DNA from 3 places in the Geodermatophilus maliterrae genome. Region 3 is predicted to be linked to each of the others. Evidence: predicted binding sites of a transcription regulator. Region 3 holds the regulator's gene; each other region holds the start of a gene.

Region 1 (4,579 bases), on a different contig from region 3:
GGCCGACGCCGCCGTCGAGCATGAGCCGGGCGGCGGCGCGGCCGGTGAGCAGCGAGACCTGGGCGTTCCAGCCCTCGACCGGCAGGTCGCTGCGGGCGACCAGCGTCCAGCCGCCGCCCTCGGTCCGCACGACCTGCTGCTCGGGGGTGCCCAGCTCGATCGCGCCGCGGGCGGCCGCGGCACGTTCGAGCAGCGTCCCGAGCTGGGGCAGCAGGGCGATCGGGTCGGGCAGCGTGCCGGCGTCGGCCCGCGCCTGGACGTCGGCGTAGGCGAGCTGCGCCCGGCTGCGGACGCGGGCGCGGCGCAGGTCGACCGCGCGGACCTCGCCGTCGGCGTCGAGCCGGATGGTCCACAGCGCGGCGGCGCGCACCTGGTCCGGCAGCAGGCTGGCCGCGCCCTCGCTGAGCACCGTCGGGTGCAGGGGGACACGCCGGTCGGGGCTGTAGAGCGTCTGGCCGCGGCGCCGGGCCTCGGCGTCGAGCGCGCTGCCGGGCCGGACCACCGCGCCGACGTCGGCGATCGCGTAGGAGACGAGGTAGCCGCCGTGCCAGCGCTGCAGGTGCACGGCCTGGTCGAGGTCCTGGCTGCCCGCCGGGTCGACGGTCACCAGCGGCAGCTCGGTGGCGTCGAACTCCGGCAGGTCCGGGGCCGCGGCGGCCCGCTCGGCCTCGGCCAGCACGTCGGGCGGGAAGTCCTCGGGGACGTCGAACTCCGCGCGGACGGCGGCGAAGTCGGGGCCGGGCGGCGCGTCCTCCGGCCAGCGCGGCACCGCCAGCGGCAGCGGGACGCCGTCGTCCTCGGTGTCGCCGTACCCGGGGCCCTGCGCTGCGCTCGGGTTCCACGTGGAACTCACGCGACGCGCACGTCCTCGACGCCCTCGATCGAGACGACGTCGCCCCGGCGGACCTGCCGGCCGCGGCGGTCCTCGGCCTCGCCGTTGACCCGGACCGCGCCGGTGACCAGCACGTCCTTCACCTGGGCGCCGGTGGGGACGGCGTCGACCAGCTTGAGCAGCTGGCCGAGGCGGATGGTCTCCTCACCGGGACGGAGCTCGACGGTGCGCACGACCCCAGTCTCTCCGCTCAGGCCGGGAGGAGCTCGTCGCCGACCGCCACGCGGCCGGGGACGGGCACCAGGGCCCCGACGGCGAGGACGCCGCCGCGCTCGCGGTGGACGGTCTTGAGGATGGACGTGTCGCGGCCGATGCCGCCGGGCTGCGGTCGGGTCACCATGACGCAGCGGCTCACCGGCGTGCCCACGTCGAGCACCGCCGTCCCGAGCCGGACCGTCCCGCCGACCAGCTCGTCCTCGCCGTCGCCGGCCAGCAGCACGTTGGACCGGAACCGCCGCCGGTCCCAGGTGCCCAGCGTGCCGGTGGAGACCAGGGACACGCGGATGCGGGAGCTGTCGTGGAAGGCGCCGCTGGCCCCCTCGAAGGCGTCCCACTCGTACTCGCCGTCCGCCGCCACCACGGCCGGGTTCTCGTACTGCCGCGGACCCTGCTCGGTCTCGGCCCGGCGCAGGGTCACCTGCCGGCCGAGCCAGGCGGAGAGGACGTCGTCGTCGGCGGTGACCGTGCCGTCGGGCAGCACGACCTCCACGCCGCCGTCGGTGCGCAGCCGGGCCGCCGCGAAGAGCAGGTCGGGCACCCGGCGGGCGGTCAGGCCGTAGCCGGTGGACCGGTCGAACAGCGCCCACTGCCGGTCGCCGCTCAGGCCCTCGGGCCCGACGTCGGCGGTGTCGAGCCGCTCGCCCTGCAGCGACTTGACCGGGTAGCGCCACAGCTCCTGCACGTGCACGTCAGCCTCCGGGGGTCCAGCGCAGGGTCCAGGTGCCCGACCAGGTCTCCCCCGGGTCGAGGACGACGAGGTCGACGCCGTCGGCCAGCGCGTTGGGCGGGCAGGTCATGGGCTCGACGGCGAGGCTGCGCCGGCGCTGACCCTCGGGCAGCGTCTCGCCGCTGTAGACCTGCAGCCACGGCCAGGACCGGTCCACGGCCAGCTCGAGCTCGCCGGCGCTCCCCCGCAGCCGGACGCGCGCCCAGCCGTCGCCGTCCCGGTCGAGGTCGGTGACGGCGTCGTCGAGCGCGCGGTCCCCGATCCGGCCGACCGCGCCGTCGAAGGGACGGCGGGTGCCGGTGGGCAGGCCGCCGTCGAGCTCCAGCGCGGTGCGGGCCGGGACGGTGACCTCGGCGTCGCCGATGCCGCCGTCCTCCGTGGCGCCGACCGAGAGGTAGGGGTGCATGCCGGCGCCGAGGGGCGCCGGCCGGTCCCCGGCGTTGCGCACGCGGACGGTGACGGTGAGCCGGTCGGACGCCAGCAGCGTGTCGACGGCGGCGGCCAGGCGGAACGGGTAGCCCGGCCGCGCCTCGACCACGGTGCCCACGGTGAGCGCGTCGGAGTGGCGGGCGAGCACCGCCCACGTCTGCCAGGTGACCAGCCCGTGCGCCGCGGGCTTGCCCGGGGCGGCGACGTCGAGCTGCAGCTGCTGCCCCTCCCACGTCCACTGCCCGTCCCGCAGCCGGTTGGGCCAGGGCAGCAGGACGCCGCCGCGCCGCCCGGTGGGCACCGTGCCGGTCGGGTAGCCGTCGAGGACGTCCCAGGCGCCGACGGAGAGCGCGCGCAGGCCGCCGCCGCGCAGGTCGACGGCGAGCCGGGCGTCGCCGCTGACCAGCTCGACGTCGACCGGCTCGGTCGCGGGCCAGGCCGTCATGGGCGGGACGTTGCTCATGGGGGGCAGCCCACCACACCGCGCCACGTCCGTCAGTCCGGATCTGCCAGCGGGTCGACGGCGGCGGGCAGCTCCCGCGGCCGCGCAGCCGGATGTCGGCTTGCTCGGCCCACAGCGCCGTGCCGATCGGGGAGGGCGTCGGCGGGCTCCGGCAGACCTGTCCGCCACGATCCTCGGGCGGCCCGGATCCCTCTCGCCACCCATGCGCGCGACGCCGGTCAAGTGATCCGCCGGCGGTGGACAAGCTCCTGAGCTGGGGATATGTCGTGCAGAGGCTGCCGCGTCCGGGTAGACTTCGAACACCTGATCGAACCAGTGGGAGGTGCAGTGGACGAGTTGGCCGCCGCGCTCGACGCCCTTGCCGGCGACGACCTGCCCGCCCTGCTCGGCCCGCAGCTCAACCAGCGGCTGCGCCTGTTGCTGACCGCGCAGAACAGGCTGGCCGCCGAGGTCGCCCGCACCCTGCGCCAGGGCGAGCAGGCCTCCGCCGCCGAGCACGACGGGCTCAAGACGATGCAGTCGTGGCTGCGCGGGCACGGGCACCTCTCGGCGGCCGAGGCGGCACGGCTGGTGGCCACGGGGCGGGCACTGGAGCAGCTGCCCGCGGTGGCCGCGGCGTTCGCCGCGGGCGCGTTGACCGCCGGGCAGGCCGCGGTCATCGCGCCGGTGGCCGACCCGGGCAACCTCGCCCGCGCCGCGGATGTCGGTGTGGACGTGGCCGAGGTCGACGCCGCGCTGGCCGTGGTGGCGGCCCGCCAGCCGTACCAGAAGCTGTCCGAAGTGGTGTGCGGCTACCTGGACCGGCTCGATCCCGACGGTCCCGAGCCCGACCCGACCGAGGGCCGCCGCCTGACGCTGGTCCGGCACGCCGACGGGTCCCGCACCATCCGCGGCGATCTCGACGCTGCCGGCGGGGAGAAGCTCGAGGTCGCCCTCGAGGCGATCGTGCAGGCCGGCCGCTGCGCCGGGGACGCGCGAACCCGCGCACAGCAGCTCGGCGACGCCCTCGTGCAACTGGCCGACAACGCCCTCGCCTCCGGTGGCCTGCCGATGCTGCGCACCGTCAAGCCGCACGTGGCCGTCATGCTCGACCTGGACGACCTCGCCGACCCCGCCCCCGGACACGGCGCAGCCACGATGGGGTCGGGAGTGGTCATCTCCGCCGCCCGGGCGCGCTGGCTGGCCTGCGACAGCACGGTCACCCGCGTGGTCATGGGCCCCGATGGACAGCCGATCGACCACGGCCGCACCAAGCGCCTGGTGCCCGCGCCGGTCCGCCGCCTACTCGACATCCGCGACGGCGGCTGTGTGTTCACCGGCTGCGACGCCCCGACGTGGTGGTGCGACGCCCACCACCTGCTCGAGTGGATCAACGGCGGCGAGACCAGTCCCGATAACCTGGCTCTGCTGTGCGAGCGGCACCACACCAAGGTCCACCACGGCTTCCGCGTCGAACGACGACCCGACGGACGATGGCGCACCTGGCGACCCGACGGCACCGAGATCCGCATCGGCGCCGCACTCCGACCCGCAGCCTGATCCCTCACCGTCACCGCACCCGACCGACCCTCCCGCTGCTCCACGTGGAACAGCGGGAGGGCGGACGTGCGCGCCCACTGGCCGGGAGCGGGCCCGCCGGAACGACGACCCAGGGCCGGGTTTCGGGGGCTCGGCCGACTCAGGCGGTGGAGGTCACCTGCTCGGCGATCTGGAGAACCTGCTCCCGGGTCAGCGTCTCCGGCGCCAGCAGGATGAAGAACGGCCCGCCGGGGAGCTGCCCCACGAGGTACCGATAGGGCGAGCCGCCGTCGCCGCCCGCGAGAGCCAGCCGGGCCGGCTGCCCCTGGAC
Region 2 (4,579 bases), on a different contig from region 3:
CGGTGGCCGTCGGCACCGGGCTGCTGCTGGCGGCCGCCGCGGTGGCCGGGACGGCGCCGCCCGAGGCCGCCGGCCGGCTGGGCGCCGGCCTGCTGCTGCTCGGGCTCGGGTGGTCGTGCGGCCTGATCGCGGGGTCCACCCTCGTCACCGAGTCGGTGCCGGCCGAGGTCCGGCCGACGGCGCAGGGCGGTACCGACCTGCTCATGGGCCTGGGCGCCGCCGTCGCGGGCGCCGTCGGCGGGCCGCTGCTCGCCCTCGGCGGCTTCGGTCTGGTGGCCGCCGTCTCGGCGGCGCTGGTGCTGCCGCTGGTCGTGGTGTGGCTGCGGGCGGGCGCGGCGGGCTGACCGCTCAGCGGCCCCGCATGCCGCGCCACAGGAGGACGAGCGTCACCAGCATGCACAGCGCGATGCCGATCTCCAGGACGGTGTCCCAGGTCGCCGAGCCGGTGGTGGGGAACACGCCTCCAGACTAGATCACCAAGTATGGTGAAGCGACTTCACCGTGCAGGAGGCTCATGATGTCCGGCCCCACGTCCGCCGACGACCGCCGGGTGGCCGCGCTCGACCGGGTGGTGGAGGTGACCGTCCTCCTCGGCCGCGACATGACGGCGTCCCTGGCCGCCTCGGGCCTGACCGTCGCCCGCACCACGCTGCTGTGGCAGCTGCGCGCCACCGGGCCGAGCACCCAGCGCGTCCTGGCCGACGCCCTCGGCACCAGCGCCCGCAACGTCACCGGCCTGGTCGACGGCCTCGTCGACGCCGGCCTGGTCACCCGCGAGCCGCACCCGGGCGACCGCCGCGCCACCCTGGTCACCCCGACGGCGCGGGGCGAGGAGGTGCTCGTGGAGCTGGCGAGGGGGCAGGCCGAGCTGGCCGGGCAGCTGTTCGGCGGCCTGTCCGGGGAGCGGCTCGACGGCCTCGTCGACGCCCTGGACGAGGTCCTCGAGCGGCTGCGGGCGCTCGTCCCGGGCGGCGCGACGTCCGGGAGCCCGTCGTGACCGCCGGCGAGCTGGTCCGGCGTGCGGTGGCCTCCGAGCTGGGGACGTGGCGCAGCCTGGCACGCTGGGTCCGTCGCCGGCCCGACGTCCCGCCCGGCGCGGAGCCGTTCCCGTACGCGTCGGCGGTGACCCCGGTGCTGTGGACCTTCATCGTCCTGTCGGCGGTCGAGATCCCGCTCGTCGACTGGCTCCTGCCGTGGCCGTCGCTGCGCGTCGCCCTGCTCGTCGTCGGTGCCTACGGGCTGCTGTGGATGATCGGCCTGCTCGCGGCGATGCGCGTGCACCCGCACACCGTCGACGCCGAGGGGCTGCGGTTGCGCTCGGGGGCGTCGGTCGACGTCCGGGTGGCGTGGGAGGACGTCGCCGCGGCCCGCGTCCGCCGGCGCAGCGTCGAGGGCTCGCGGACGGTCGTCGTCGCCGAGGAGGGGGAGCGGCGGGCGGTGTCGGTGGCCGTCGCCGGGTCCACGCAGGTCGACGTCGAGCTGCGGACGCCGCTGGTGCTCCCGCTGGCGCGCGCCGGCGGGCAGCCGGTGGGCGAGTTGCGCCTGGCCGCCGACGACCCGGCCGCCCTCGTCCGGCGGCTGCGGGCGGGGATCGCCGCGGCGGCCGCCACCCCCGAGGGGGACGCGCGCTAGCGTCGGGGCGTGCGCCTGCAGGAGTTCTGGTCACGGCTCGACGCCCAGTTCGGGTCGATGCGGGCGCAGAGCGTGACGCGCGACCACGTGTTCGCCGCGCTCGGTGGCCGCACCGCCGCGGACGCCATCGAGGCCGGCCTGCCGGTGCGCCGGGTGTGGCTGGCGATCTGCGAGGAGTACGACGTCCCGCCGAAGGACCGCTGACCCGGCCCTCTCCGGCGCCGCTCCCGGGCGGCCGTCCCGCGTGCCTGCGTGTCGCTCGACTCGAACGTGTGTTCGCCCTACAGTGGCGTCCACAGGGAGGTCGCTCCTCCACAGGTCCGGCTCGTCACCGGAAAGTGTCAGACCCCCGACCTAGCGTCGTCCCCGACACCCACACGACTCCGCACCGCGACTCTCCCGAAGGTGAGCACCATGGCAACGCTCGACCGCGACAAGGCCCTCGACATGGCCCTGGCCCAGATCGACAAGCAGTTCGGCAAGGGCTCGGTCATGCGGCTGGGCGACACCCCGGCCCAGGCCATGAAGGTCATCCCGACCGGCTCGATCGCGCTCGACATCGCACTCGGCATCGGCGGCCTGCCCCGCGGCCGTGTCGTCGAGGTCTACGGCCCGGAGGCCTCCGGCAAGACCACGGTCGCCCTGCACGCGGTGGCCAACGCCCAGGCCGCCGGCGGCATCGCGGCCTTCATCGACGCCGAGCACGCCCTCGACCCCGACTACGCCCGCGCCATCGGCGTCGACACCGACGCGCTGCTGGTCAGCCAGCCCGACACCGGTGAGCAGGCGCTCGAGATCGCTGACATGCTGATCCGCTCCGGCGCTCTCGACGTCATCGTCATCGACTCCGTGGCGGCCCTGGTGCCCCGCGCCGAGATCGAGGGCGAGATGGGTGACAGCCACGTCGGTCTGCAGGCCCGCCTGATGAGCCAGGCGCTGCGCAAGATCACCGGTGCGCTGAACAACTCCGGCACCACCGCGATCTTCATCAACCAGCTGCGCGAGAAGGTGGGCATCGTCTACGGCTCGCCCGAGGTCACCACCGGTGGTCGCGCGCTGAAGTTCTACTCGTCGGTGCGCCTCGACGTCCGCCGGATTGAGACCCTGAAGCAGGGCACCGACGCCGTCGGCAGCCGGGTCCGCGTCAAGGTGGTCAAGAACAAGGTCGCGGCCCCCTTCAAGCAGGCCGAGCTCGACCTGCTGTGGGGTCAGGGCTTCAGCCGCGAGGGCGGCCTCATCGACGCCGGCGTCGAGCAGGGCTTCATCCGCAAGTCCGGCGCCTGGTACACGTACGAGGGCGACCAGCTCGGCCAGGGCAAGGAGAACGTCCGCACCTTCCTGCGCGACAACCCCGACCTCGCCGACGAGATCGAGAAGAAGGTCAAGGAGAAGCTGGGCATCGGACCGCAGGTCGACGCCCCGGTCGCTGAGCCGGCCGCTGCTCCGGTCGACTTCTGAGCGATCCGGTGACCGGCTGGTCCGGCTCGGCTCCCGGGTGGGCTGACCCCGAGCAGTCCGACCGGCCCGGAGGTCGGCGGGGTCGCGCGCCACGCGACCGCGCCGCCCGCCGACGGCGGCCCGGACCGTCCCCTGACCCGGACGGTCCGGCCGCCGTGCCCGCCACGGACGACGCACCTCCCGGGGACCCCGCCGACGACCCTGGCGACCCGGAGTCCGTGGCCCGCGCCATCTGCCTGCGGGCGCTGACCGGCTCGGCGAAGACCCGTCAGCAGCTGGCCGACCTGCTCGAACGCCGCGGCGTCCCCGAGGAGGCCGCCGGTGCCGTCCTCGACCGCTTCGGCGAGGTCGGCCTCATCGACGACGCCGCCTTCGCCCGCGCCTGGGTGAGCTCCCGGCAGGCCGGCCGCGGCCTGGCCCGCCGCGCGCTCAAGGCCGAGTTGCGGGCCAAGGGCGTCGATGGTGAGGACGCCGAGCAGGCCCTCGCCCTCGTCGACGACGAGGACGAGCGCGTCTCCGCCCGGCGGCTCGTCGAGCGACGGCTGCCGAGCCTGCGCCGCGTCGACCGGGTCACCGCCACCCGCCGGCTCGTCGGCATGCTCGCCCGCAAGGGCTACGGCGGCGGCCTGGCCGGGGCCGTCGTCCGCGAGGTCCTCGACGAGACCGGCTTCGGCACCGACCACGGCGGGGACGGCTGGGAGGACGACCTGCCCTGACGGGCTGACACGAACGGCGACGGGCCCCGTCGGCGACCGCAGCAGCGGCCGGCGACGGGGCCCGTCGTGTGTCCGGGTGTGGCGTCCCGGGAGGTCAGCCGGCGGCGGCGCTCCACGCGGTGAGGTCGACCGCGCGCCCGTCCGGAGACTCGTCGTCGGCGACCAGGCAGGCACCCCGGCCGCCGGGCGCCGAGTCGTGAGCGGCACGCAGCCACTGCTGGACCAGCGCCTCGAAGCTGCGCTCGGGGCGGGTGGCCGGGCGGCTCACCGGGCCGAGGAACGTCAGGTCGAGCTCGTCCCCGTCGCGGGTCCGCAGGACGATGCGGCAGCGCGCGCGACGGTGCCGCGCCGGGGGGACCACCTCGCGGATGACGGCGGACTCAGCCCCTGCGGCGAGGGCGAACTGCGCGGCAGCCGCACGCAGCCGGTTCACGAACTCCTGAGCGGCGTCGACCTGCCCCACGGGCAGGCGCACCACGGCGGGCAGCGGCGGCACGACGGGGCAGAGAGCGGTGTCCACGCCCCCTCTCTCGGCAGGCTGGCCCTCGGGCCTGACCACCCGCGCGACGGCGGTGTGCCACGGTGTGCGCGGGACTCCGCGTGACCGTTCCGTGTCCGCCTCTCGGTCAGACGGGGCCGCCGCCCCCGCCCATCTGCACGTCGGCCGGGAGCTCGATCTCCTTGGCCGCCGCCGTCTTGCTGCTGCTGCGGGTGCGCTTCTCGATGGTGCGCGCCAGCTGTGACAGCAGCACGTTGAGGACGATGTAGATGAG
Region 3 (4,579 bases):
ACCGGTGACCGGTCCCGGGCGGCCGGTGCCGGCGGCCGCTGATCGCCCCGGGGGTCCGTCTGTGGACCCCGTTGGGGACATCCGGTGGATGCCCGGGGGAAGTCCTGAGGACGGACCTGTGGAGAACTCCCAGCGGTGCAACTACTAGATGTAGGGGAACCCTAGGCCGGGCCCCACTACATCTGCAAGCCGGATGCGGGCGTGTCTCTTCCGCCGAGATGCGGTCGTGACCCACCGGTGACCAGGTGCGAGCACGCTTCCCACCCGTCACACGACACGCCGGGACGCCGCGCGTGTCGACGCGCGGAGAGGGCCGGGGCAGGGGTAAGGGACGGCCGGGCGGACGCCGGACGGACGCCGACAGGGTCACCGACGGGCGGACTCCGTAGGAGTCCCCGGGACCACTCAGACGGTGGGGCGGACGGCGGGACGGCCGCCACGCGGGTGCGACGCGAGGTCGTCGAGACGGATCGGGCGGGTCAGCAGGTCCGGCTCACCGGCAGCGCCGCCGGGAGCAGCAGCGGCGGAGACGTGGGCGGGCGCGCCGAGGGCGATCGCGGGCATCTCGGCGGTGAGGGCGCGGTGGCGGCCGGCGTCCGCGGGCGCGCGGTGCCGCCCGGCGCCGGCGGACCCCACGGCGGGCTGCTCGGCGGTGCCGTCGGCGCCGTGCCGGCGGACGGCGCGGAACGCGCGGCGGGCCGACGCCACCGCGGTCATGACCACGGTCGCGTCGGGTCGGGACGCCGGACCCTGCCCGCCACCGCCGGCGCCGGCCGCCGCCACGACGGCCGACGCCACGACGGCCGGCGCCTCGGCGGAGGCGAGGGCGAGGTGCCGCTCGGGCAGCCGCACGGCCGCGAGGTCGACCCAGGTGGACTCCCCCTCGGCTCCGTCCTGCCACCGGACCTGCGCCTGGCAACCACCGGTCTCGTCGTGCCGCCAGCCCAGCATGGCGCCGGGCGCCCACGTGCCGTCCAGGCAGACCTCGACGTCCTGCGGCGAGCGGAAGGCGACTGCGGCCCGGCTGTTCACGGCTGCTGACACGCCCTCGACCGTAGGTGCCGGACCGGCTCCCATCCGTGAGCGACCTCGCGCGGAGGGTTGACGAACCGGACGCGGCAGCCTCGTCCAAGTCTGCCGGGACGGGGCCGGGGCACCGCGCGCACGCCGCGTGCCTCCACGAGGGTCGACGCGGCGCCCACGGTCGACGCGACACCCGGGGTCGGCGCGGCGCTCACGGCAGCTGGAGGACCTGGCCGGGCACGACCGCCGAGTCCTCGAGGTCGTTGAGCTCCTCGATGGCGTCGACCACGACCCGCACGTCCTGCCCGTCCCCGGCGAGCTCGCCTGCGATCGACCACACCGTGTCGCCCGGCTCGACCACGACGCTGCTCTCCCCCGCCAGCCGCAGCCCGCCGTCGCCGCCGGGCAGCAGGGGCGAGATCCACGAGCCCAGGGCGACGGCCCCGCCCAGGGTGAGCGCGGCGAGGAGGCGCCGCCCCCGACGGGTCAGCCGCGCAGGGGCCGGCGACGGCGCGCACCCGCCCCGGACCGGGCCGGTGGCGGTCCTGGAGCGGAGCGGCCGCCCACTCGGGCGGGCCGGGTCGCGGCGGGTGGGCGGCGCCTCGACGGCCGGACCGGCCCCGCCGGTGCGCCCCCCGGGGACGGCCGGCCGGTCGGGGACGGGCCGCAGGTGCCCGGTGACCCGCGGTCCGGAGCCCGGCAGGGCGGCCCGCACCGCCGGCCAGGCCGAGCGACCGGGAGCCGCCGCACCCCCACCGGCCCCCGATCCGAGCAACGGCCGCCACGGGACCCGGACCGTCGCGTCGAACTGCAGCACGTCCTGCCGCACGCTCCCCATGACCACTCCTCCTCGTCGAGCCCACCCGGTCGAACAGGTGTTCGATCGAACGCCCGTACGATTCCTACCGCACGCTCCCGATAGGGGCGACCCGACACGTCACGCGGTTTCGAACACACGTTTGAAGTACCGGCGCCGAGGCGCTACCGTCCGTTCAGCACCCGTCCGCCGTCGCCCCCGGGCGTCGTGGGGGTCACGGCCCGCCGCGGGTCCCGCACGGGATCGGCAGCCGGACCGGGGCACCGCGGGCGGAGGGCAGGACACGAGGGCTGTGGCGGCACAGTCGGCGAGGAGGAGACGTGGCGGGCACGAGCGGGACCGGCCAGCGCACGCGCACCGGTGGGACGGCGACCCGGCGCGGCGCGAAGGCCGGCGCGGCGACGGAGACCCCGGACGCGGCCGACCAGGCCGGCGCGGTGCGGACCTTCCCCGACCGCACGGAGGCCGGCGACGGCCTGACCCAGCGGCAGCGCAGGGTGCTCAAGGTCATCCGCGACTCGATCGAGCGCCGTGGCTACCCGCCCTCGGTGCGCGAGATCGGCGAGGCCGTCGGCCTGTCCTCGGCGTCGTCGGTCGCCCACCAGCTCTCGGTGCTGCAGAAGAAGGGCTGGCTGCGGCGCGACCCCAACCGCCCCCGGGCGCTCGACGTCCGGCTCCCCGGCGAGACGCCCGCCGAGACCGGCGCACCCGCGGCTCCGGCTGCCACGGCCGACGCCGGCGCACCCACCTACGTGCCGCTGGTCGGCCGGATCGCCGCCGGTGGCCCGGTGCTCGCCGAGCAGGCGGTCGAGGACGTCTTCCCGCTCCCCCGCGAGCTGGTCGGCGAGGGCACGCTGTTCATGCTGCGCGTCGCCGGCGACTCGATGGTCGACGCGGCCATCTGCGACGGCGACTGGGTGGTCGTGCGCCAGCAGCCCACCGCGGAGAACGGCGAGATCGTCGCCGCGATGCTCGACGGCGAGGCCACGGTGAAGACCTACAAGCGTCGCGACGGGCACGTGTGGCTGCTGCCGCACAACCCCGCCTACGAGCCGATCCCGGGCGACGAGGCGACCGTCCTCGGCCGCGTCGTGACGGTGCTGCGCCGCGTCTGACCGCTGCTCCGGCCCGACGGCCGTCCCGCGCTCGCGGGGCGGCCGTCAGCCGTTCCGGGGCGGCCCGGGCGCGTCGCCGGCCGCGGGGCGCCGCCGGAGCAGCCGCCCACCGATCCAGACCAGCGCCGTCGCCACGGCAGCGGCGACCAGCCCGGCGGTGACGGGCGGGACACCGCCGCTCCCGTCGGAGAGCAACCCCGGCAGGGACGGGTCGGCGGGAGGCGCCGTCGACGACGGCGCCGTGGCGGCGGGGACGGGGACCAGCGTGACGTCGCCGGGGACGCCCTCGCCGGCGACGAGCAGGGCACTGCCGTCCGCGGTGAAGCTGACCGCCTCGCCCTGCGGCGCGCCCGGCAGCGCGACGCGCACCGGCTCGCCGGCCAGCGCGCCGGGGACGTCGGCGCCGGCCAGCGGCCACACGTAGGCGTCGGTGTAGGTCCGCAGCGCGATCCGGCTGCCGTCGCGGGCGACCGCCCCGCCGGTCACCAGCAGCTGGCCCGCGCGCCCCACCGGGCCCCCGGGCGTACCGGTCAGCGTGAAGGTCACCGTGCCGACGTCGGCCAGTCCGACCGTCCCGCCGTCGACCAGCGCCGTCGCCGGCCGGTAGACGTGGCTGGCACCGAGCACCTCCTTGGTCACCACGTACGGCGTGCCGTCGGGGGCCAGCAGCAGCGCCTCGGCGTCGTGCGGGCCGTCGGGGTAGGTCATCCGGTACAGCGCCGTCGTCCCGTCGGGGCGCAGGGCGAGGAGCGCGACGGTCGCCCGGGTGGCGTTGTTGTCCCCGGTGTCGGCCAGCCAGACGGTGCCGTCGGCGCCGACGGCGAGGTCCTCGGGGTCGTAGGGGTCCAGCGGGGCGGTGACAACGTCGACGACCTGGCAGGTGCCGTCCAGCACGTACACGGTCACCTGATCGCCGCCGTCGACCATCGCCAGCATGCGGTCGCCGACGTCGACCAGGCCGGAGAGCTCCGCCAGCCGCGGGTCGCCCACCTGACAGCGGGTCGACGGGGTGGCCGGCTCCTCGGCGCCGGCGGGCGGCGCGGCTCCCAGCGTCAGGGCGAGCACCGGGCCGGCGAGCGCGGCCGCACGGATCGGGCGGGGACCCCGGCGGCCGGGGACGGGCCGGCGGCCCGCGTCAGGGCTGCGCGGGTGGACGGCCGGCTCGGGCACTCGCCCAGCGTGACAGCACGGATGCGTCGAGTGCGTGAACCACGCCCAGCAGGAGCAGGCCCACGGCCGCGCCGACCACCGCGTCGGTGACCCAGTGGAAGTCCAGCGACACCATGGCCACGCCGGTGGCCACCGGCCCCACGACGCTGAGCCACCACAGCGTGCGCTGCAGCCACGGCCGGAGCCGGTACTCGACCGCCTGCCACCGGGCCACACCCCACATGAGCACGGCGTTGGCCACGTGCCCGGAGGGGTAGGAGGCCCCGTCTCGGTGGAAGAACGACCCGGGGTAGGCCGGCGCGGTGCGCCCGGTGCCGAACTTGACGGCGTAGACGACGACCGTCAGCAGCACCAACGCGGCGAGGACACGCACGAGCGGGAGCAGCGTCCGCTGCCGCACGCACAGCCAGCCGACCAGGACGGCCAGCACGGCCAGGATGGTGCCGCGGCCCCC

What was found. Region 3 encodes LexA, which represses DNA repair genes until DNA is damaged. Its sites were predicted from a motif close to TCGAACANNTGTTCGA; they were not measured.
Region 1: a site for LexA is predicted at 3,026-3,041, ahead of ABQ292_RS19595 (HNH endonuclease signature motif containing protein). Genes of this name have one in related genera too.
Region 2: a site for LexA is predicted at 1,897-1,912, ahead of recA (recombinase RecA). Genes of this name have one in related genera too.

What each region holds. Positions count from the first base shown of each region.
Region 1 covers NZ_JBFNXQ010000077.1:4,533-9,111, reverse strand. The annotation lists gene ABQ292_RS19615 (RNB domain-containing ribonuclease) at 1-853, opposite strand, end outside; gene ABQ292_RS19610 (RNA-binding S4 domain-containing protein) at 850-1,065, opposite strand; gene ABQ292_RS19605 (MOSC domain-containing protein) at 1,083-1,799, opposite strand; gene ABQ292_RS19600 (aldose epimerase family protein) at 1,801-2,712, opposite strand; gene ABQ292_RS19595 (HNH endonuclease signature motif containing protein) at 3,058-4,269, shown strand; gene ABQ292_RS19590 (hypothetical protein) at 4,409-4,579, opposite strand, start outside.
Region 2 covers NZ_JBFNXQ010000165.1:1,448-6,026, reverse strand. The annotation lists partial or broken gene ABQ292_RS25825 (MFS transporter) at 1-344, shown strand, start outside; gene ABQ292_RS25820 (MarR family winged helix-turn-helix transcriptional regulator) at 518-997, shown strand; gene ABQ292_RS25815 (hypothetical protein) at 994-1,632, shown strand; gene ABQ292_RS25810 (DUF3046 domain-containing protein) at 1,642-1,836, shown strand; gene recA (recombinase RecA) at 2,047-3,090, shown strand; gene ABQ292_RS25800 (regulatory protein RecX) at 3,246-3,806, shown strand; gene ABQ292_RS25795 (hypothetical protein) at 3,901-4,326, opposite strand; gene ABQ292_RS25790 (amino acid ABC transporter permease) at 4,433-4,579, opposite strand, start outside.
Region 3 covers NZ_JBFNXQ010000032.1:4,181-8,759, reverse strand. The annotation lists gene ABQ292_RS11830 (hypothetical protein) at 406-1,044, opposite strand; gene ABQ292_RS11825 (LysM peptidoglycan-binding domain-containing protein) at 1,235-1,861, opposite strand; gene lexA (transcriptional repressor LexA) at 2,161-2,955, shown strand; gene ABQ292_RS11815 (hypothetical protein) at 3,001-4,125, opposite strand; gene ABQ292_RS11810 (phosphatase PAP2 family protein) at 4,091-4,579, opposite strand, start outside.